Regions from separate parts of the Streptomyces sp. BK022 genome, predicted to be linked through region 1. Evidence: riboswitches for the same ligand, from Rfam matches in the RefSeq annotation. Region 1 holds a riboswitch; the other holds the start of a gene.
What was found. Region 1 has a riboswitch for glycine ahead of gcvP (aminomethyl-transferring glycine dehydrogenase). Riboswitches for the same ligand answer to the same signal wherever they lie in the genome.

Region 1 (3,228 bases):
GGCCCGGCCGGGCACGCGCGCGGTGAGGGTGTCGAAGTAGGCGCCGTGCACGATCTCGACACCGCCGGCGCGCAGTCCCTCGGCGAGGATCGTGGCGTAGCGGTGGGTGCGGCGGGCGATGGTCCGCAGTCCGTCGGGGCCGTGGTAGACGGCGTACATGCCGGCCATGACGGCGAGCAGCACCTGGGCGGTGCAGATGTTGCTGGTGGCCTTCTCGCGGCGGATGTGCTGCTCGCGGGTCTGGAGCGCCAGGCGGTACGCGCGGTGCCCGTCGGCGTCGACGGACACGCCGACCAGGCGGCCGGGCAGGCTGCGGGCGAACTTCTCGTGCACGGCCATGTAGCCGGCGTGCGGTCCGCCGAAGCCCATCGGGACGCCGAAGCGCTGGGTGGTGCCGATCGCGATGTCCGCGCCCAGCTCACCGGGCGAGGTGAGCAGGGTGAGCGCGAGCAGGTCGGCGGCGACGGTGACGAGGGCGCCCAGCCCGTGCGCCTGCTCGACGACCGGCTTCAGGTCGCGTACGGCACCGGAGGCGCCCGGGTACTGGAGCAGGACGCCGGTGATGTCGCGGGCGGCGATGTCGGCCGGGATGCCGTCGCTCAGGTCGGCGACGACGACCTCGACACCGGCCGGCTCGGCGCGGGTCTCGATGACGGCGATGGTCTGCGGCAGGGTGTCCGCGTCGACCAGGAAGAGGCCCTTCTTGTTCTTGCCCATGCGCCGGGAGAGCGCCATCGCCTCGGCGGCGGCCGTGCCCTCGTCCAGCAGGGAGGCACCGGAGGTGGGCAGCCCGGTGAGGTCCGCGACCATCGTCTGGAAGTTCAGCAGGGCCTCCAGCCGGCCCTGGGAGATCTCCGGCTGGTAGGGCGTGTAGGCCGTGTACCAGGCGGGGTTCTCCATGACGTTGCGCAGGATGACCGGCGGCGTGAAGGTGCCGTAGTAGCCCAGGCCGATCATGGAGCCGAGGACCTGGTTGTGGTCGGCGAGACCGCGCAGCTCGGCGATGACCTCGGCCTCGGTGCGGGCACCGGGCAGGTCGAGCGCGTCGGCGTTCTTGATCACGTCCGGCACGGCGGCGGCGGTCAGCTCGTCGAGGGAGCCGTAGCCGACCTGCGCGAGCATCTTGGCCCGCGCCTCCTGGTCGGGTCCGATGTGGCGCTGCTCGAAGGGGATGCCCGCTTCGAGCTCGGCGAGCGGAATGCGAGGGGCGGTCATGTGCGGAGGCCTCCTGGTCTGACGCGACCTGCGAGGGGCACCACGGCTCGGGTGCCCACCGGCCTCCCCCTCTGTCATCTCGTACCTGAGAGCTTCACCGGGGCCAGCGGACCCCGGCTTGCACCGTCGGTGAGAGCGGGAGCCGTGACGCCCGCCCTGCTTTCCAGAGTGACCTCGTCCGTGCGGTACGGGAGCCTGAGAGATTCCGGGGAGGAGTTGCTCCTTCGGCGCCTCCGAACGACTCGGAGGACTCTCCCGCACGGGGTCAGCAGCCGACTTCAGACTACCAGCGGGGGTCCGGAGCGCGGTGTTCGAGTGGCCGCCCGGCTGATTCTGCTCTTTTGTAGTGCTTACGGATGAGTTGCGACCATGTGGAGGGAGAGGGATCGTGCAGACCGACATCGATCCGCGCAGCCTGATCGGCCGCAAGGCGTTCGACCGCGCCGGCACCAAGATCGGCACCATAGACGAGGTGTACCTCGACGACGCGACCGGCGTCCCGGAATGGGCGGCGGTGCGCACCGGCCTCTTCTCCCGCGACGCCTTCGTCCCGCTGGAGCCCAGCGAACTGGTCGACGGCGCGCTCCGCGTCCCCTTCGAACGCGCCCTCATCAAGGACGCCCCCGACTTCGGCGTGGGCCGTCATCTCTCCCCCGAGCAGGAACTCCAGCTCTACCACCACTACGGCCTCGACGTGGGCGCCGCCGCCCGGCCCACCCCGGACCGCGACTTCGGCAAGGTCGCGGGCGCCGAGGACGTCTGACCCCCTCCCCTCATCCGCCGTCCGCCTCCCCCTCCGCGGTGGCCGCCTCCACCTGGGCCACGAGCGGCAGGGGGTCGGCCGGTTCCAGACCGGCCTCGTCGGACCGGAACGTCCGTACCCGGCCCGGCGCGGAGAGCGGGGTCTCGAAGCGCACGGTGACCCGCCCGAGGCCGCTGCCCTGCACCCACCCGTGCCCGTACTCCGGGTGCCGTACGTCCTGGCCCGCCCGCCACTCCGGCGCGGCGGGCTCGGGTGTCCCCGGGCCGAAGTCCAGGGCGCTCTCCTCGGGCGTCTCCTCGGCCGGCTCCCCCGCCGCCTGGGCGAAGAGGTCCTCCTGCGTGTAGTCGGCGAGCCCCGACACGCCGACGCCCAGCAGCCGCACCCCGCCGGTGGTGTCGACGGAGTCCAGCAGCCGCGCGGCCGCCTCCCGGATGACCGAGGGGTCGTCCGTGGGCCCCCGCAGCGTCTCGGAACGGGTCAGGGTGGAGAAGTCGTACCGCCGCACCTTGAGCACGATGGTGCGCCCGGAGAGCCCGGCACCGCGCAGCCGCCGTACGCATCGGTCGGCGAGGCGGCGGACCTCCAGGCCGATGCGCAGCCGGTCGTGGATGTCGACGGCGTAGGTGTCCTCCACCGACACCGACTTGGCCTCCCGCTCGGCCACCACCGGCCGGTCGTCGCGGGCCAGCGCCATCGCGTACAGCGCGTGTCCGTGGGCCTTGCCGAGCAGCCGGACCAGTTCGTCCTCGCCCGCCTCGGACAGCTCCAGCACGGTGGTGATCCCGGCGCGCCTGAGATGGTCGCCGGTGGCGGGGCCGACGCCGGGCAGGGTGCGGACCGGCATCGGGGACAGCAGGGCGCGCTCGGTGCCCGGTTCGATGAGGACCAGGCCGTCGGGCTTGGCCCGCTCCGAGGCGATCTTGGCCAGCATCTTGGAGGCGGCGAGCCCCACCGACCCGGTCAGCCCCGTCACCGCCCGGATGTCGGCGCGCAGCCTGGCCCCGGCCTCGCGCGCCGACGCCTCGTCCCAGGCGGCGTCGCCGGCCTCCAGGTCCACGAACGCCTCGTCCAGGCTCAGCGGCTCCACCAGCGGGGACAACTCCCGCAGCAGCGCCATCACCTGGTCGCTGACCGACCGGTACAGCGCGAAGCGCGGCGTGAGGTAAGCGGCGTTCGGCGCGAGTCGGCGGGCCTGCGCGGTGGGCATCGCCGAGTGCACCCCGAACACCCGCGCCTCGTAGGACGCGGTG
Region 2 (3,228 bases), on a different contig from region 1:
GCGACGGGTCGTCCACGACGTCCTGGTTGATCTCGGTGATCTCACCGGAGACGGGGGAGTACAGCTCGGAGACCGACTTGGTGGACTCCAGCTCGCCGCAGGACTCGCCCGCGGTGACCTCGGCGCCGACCTCGGGAAGCTGCACGAAGACCACATCGCCGAGCGCGTTGGCCGCGTGCTCGGTGATGCCGACCGTCGACGCGCCGCCCTCGGCGGCCGACAGCCACTCGTGCTCCTTGCTGTAGCTCAACTGCTGCGGGTTGCTCATGACCTGAATTCTCCTGTACGCGAGGACGTGCTGGTCGGGCGAAAAGGGCTCGAACCGCTGAAGAGCGGGTGAATGTGCGCAGGGTCACGCCGGGGACCGGCCGGACCCGGGGCCAGTGTCTACTTGGCGCGCTTGTAGAAGGGCAGCGCCACGACCTCGTACGGCTCGTGGCTGCCCCGGATGTCCACGCCCACACCGGTGCTGCCGGGGGCGGCGTGCGCGGCGTCGACGTAGGCGATGGCCAGCGGCTTGCCGAGGGTGGGGGAGGGGGCACCGGAGGTGACCTCGCCGATCACCTCGCCGTCCGCGACGACGGCGTACCCGGCGCGCGGCACCCGGCGGCCCTCGGCGACGAGGCCGACCAGCACGCGGGGCGGCTGGGCCTCGGCACGCTCGGCGGCCTTCGCCAGCGCCTCGCGGCCGACGAAGTCGCCCTCCTTGCCGAACTTCACCACGCGGCCGAGACCGGCGTCGAAGGGGGTCAGCCCGGTGGTCAGCTCGTGCCCGTACAGCGGCATGCCCGCCTCCAGGCGCAGGGTGTCCCGGCAGGACAGCCCGCACGGCACCAGACCGGCGGCGGAGCCGGCCTCCAGCAGCGCCTCCCAGAGGCGGACGGCGTGCTCGGGCCGTACGAACAGCTCGAAGCCGTCCTCGCCGGTGTAGCCGGTACGGGCGATCAGCGCGGGGACGCCCGCGACCGTGCCGGGCAGCCCGGCGTAGTACTTCAGGCCGTCGAGGTCGGCGTCGGTGACGGCCTTGAGGATGCCGGGGGACTCCGGGCCCTGGACGGCGAGCAGCGCGTAGGCGTCGCGGTCGTCGCGGACCTCGGCGTCGAAGCCGGCCGCGCGCTCGGTCAGCGCGTCCAGGACGACCTGGGCGTTGGAGGCGTTGGCCACGACCATGTACTCGTGCTCGGCGAGCCGGTAGACGATCAGGTCGTCCAGGATGCCGCCGTCGGCGCGGCAGATCATGGTGTAGCGGGCGCGGCCCACGCCGACCGAGGCGAGGTCGCCGACGAGGGCGTAGTTCAGCAGGGCGGCGGCGCCGGGGCCGGTCACCGTGATCTCACCCATGTGCGAGAGGTCGAACAGCCCGGCCCGGGTGCGCACCGCCTGGTGCTCGTCACGCTCGGAGCCGTAGCGCAGGGGCATGTCCCAGCCGGCGAAGTCGGTCATCGTCGCGCCGAGCGAGCGGTGCACGGCGTCGAGCGCGGTATGGCGCGGGGCGTTGGGGTCTGTGCTACTCATCGGTCGTCTCCCAGGGCAACGGGGGATGGGGCGAGGAACGTTCCTCCCCATCTGTCATCGGAACCTGAGAGGTTCGCCATGACCCGCACGGTCACTGGCTTGCACCTTGGGTGGGGTCGCTTTCGACAGCGGCCCGCTTTTCAGATGTGCCTCGCCCGCGCGGTAACGGTGCCTGAGAGATTCAAGGGAGGGACTTGCTCCTTCGGCGCCCCGGATGGGGACTCTCCCGCGCGGATTCAAACGGCCGGTATGCAGTTGGCGGGCACATCATCGCACGGCGGCGCCCGGCCCTGAAGGGGCCACCGGCTGTGACATGCCTGTGGCCGATCCGGGACCCGCACGGCGACCGCGCGCATTACCTTCTCTTTACATGAGTTGGGCAGGGGATGACCTGAGCCCACTGGGGGAGGGACGATCACGGTGAACAGGTCCACGGTGTACGCCACGACCACCGGCATCCCGGTGCGGCAGCGGCCTTGCGCGGGCGCCCGGCAGCGGGCGGGCCGCCCCGCGCCGGCCGTCCGCGACCTGCGCGACCGCCCCGGCGGCCCCCGCACCCTCCGCTTCGACCCCCGCGACCTCGTCGTCGTCACCGGGCTGCCCGGCAGCGGCAAGTCGACCCTGATGCGCCGCACGGTCCCCGGCCGCCGCGTCGATTCCCAGGACGCCCGCGACCGCTGGGCCGCCCGGCTCCCCGCCGCACTGCCCTACGCGTTCTACCGCCCGCTGGTCCGCCTCGCCCACTACGCCGGGCTGCGCCGCGAGCTGGCCTCGGGCGAGGGCGTCGTGGTGCACGACTGCGGCACCCAGCCCTGGGTGCGCGCCTGGCTCTCCCGCGAGGCGCGCCGCAGAGGCGGCACCCTGCACCTGATCCTGCTCGACGTGTCCGCCGACACCGCCCGGCACGGCCAGCGCGAGCGCGGCCGGGGCGTCTCGCGGTACGCCTTCCACCGCCACCGCGGCACCACCGCCCGCCTGCTGGACGCCGTCGAGCGCGGCGAGAGCCCCGCCGGCTGCGGCTCGGTCGTCCTGCTGGACCGCGCCTCGGCGGACGGCCTGACGCGGATCGAGTTCGCCAGGTGAGCGCCCGCACGCGCACCGGATAGCCTTCTGCACCACAGCATGACTCCCAGCAGGCGGTAGGCACATGGACTTCCCGGCGGACCTTCCCGCGGACTTCCCGGCACAGGCACACCCCCACCCGCACGGCGGCTGGCCCGGCAACGAACTGGAGGAGGTCCTCTCCGCCGCCCTCGGCATACCCGCGGCCGGCGCCCGCGTCATCGAGGTGCTGGCCCGAAGCTTCGTCTGGATACCCCTGCCCAACGGCGGCGGTCCGCACAGCGGTCCGCTGGACCTGCCCACCGTCGAGATCGACGGCCAGGTGTACGTCCCGGTGTTCAGCTCCGAGGAGCAGTTCCGGCAGTCGCCCGGCGGACACCTCCCGCACACCGTCGCCCCCGCCGTGGAGTTCGCGCGCGGTCTGCCGCCGCAGGCGGGCGTCGTCATCAACCCCGGCGGCGTGGTCGGACTCCCGCTGCCGCCCGACGCGGTGGCCGCGCTGTGCCGGGCCGGGGGCTCCCCGTTGGACGGTCCCGCCTCCGGTGGCCGGGTGCGGCTCTTCGAGCCCGACTGGCAGGAGGACCCGGTGGACTTCCTGGCCGCCGCCTCCGCCGAGTTCGCCGCGACCGGGGTGGTGGTCAGCGCCCGGCG

Region 2: another riboswitch for glycine. It lies ahead of gcvT (glycine cleavage system aminomethyltransferase GcvT); the one in region 1 lies ahead of gcvP (aminomethyl-transferring glycine dehydrogenase).

The regions. Positions count from the first base shown of each region.
Region 1 covers NZ_SHKU01000004.1:9,120-12,347, reverse strand. Annotated here, with positions in the region: gene gcvP (aminomethyl-transferring glycine dehydrogenase) at 1-1,215, opposite strand, end outside; glycine riboswitch at 1,389-1,483, opposite strand; gene EV284_RS16485 (PRC-barrel domain-containing protein) at 1,604-1,978, shown strand; partial or broken gene EV284_RS16480 (DNA polymerase IV) at 1,897-3,228, opposite strand, start outside.
Region 2 covers NZ_SHKU01000002.1:934,852-938,079, forward strand. Annotated here, with positions in the region: gene gcvH (glycine cleavage system protein GcvH) at 1-268, opposite strand, end outside; gene gcvT (glycine cleavage system aminomethyltransferase GcvT) at 388-1,515, opposite strand; glycine riboswitch at 1,666-1,754, opposite strand; gene EV284_RS10375 (AAA family ATPase) at 1,936-2,598, shown strand; gene EV284_RS10380 (enhanced serine sensitivity protein SseB) at 2,663-3,228, shown strand, end outside.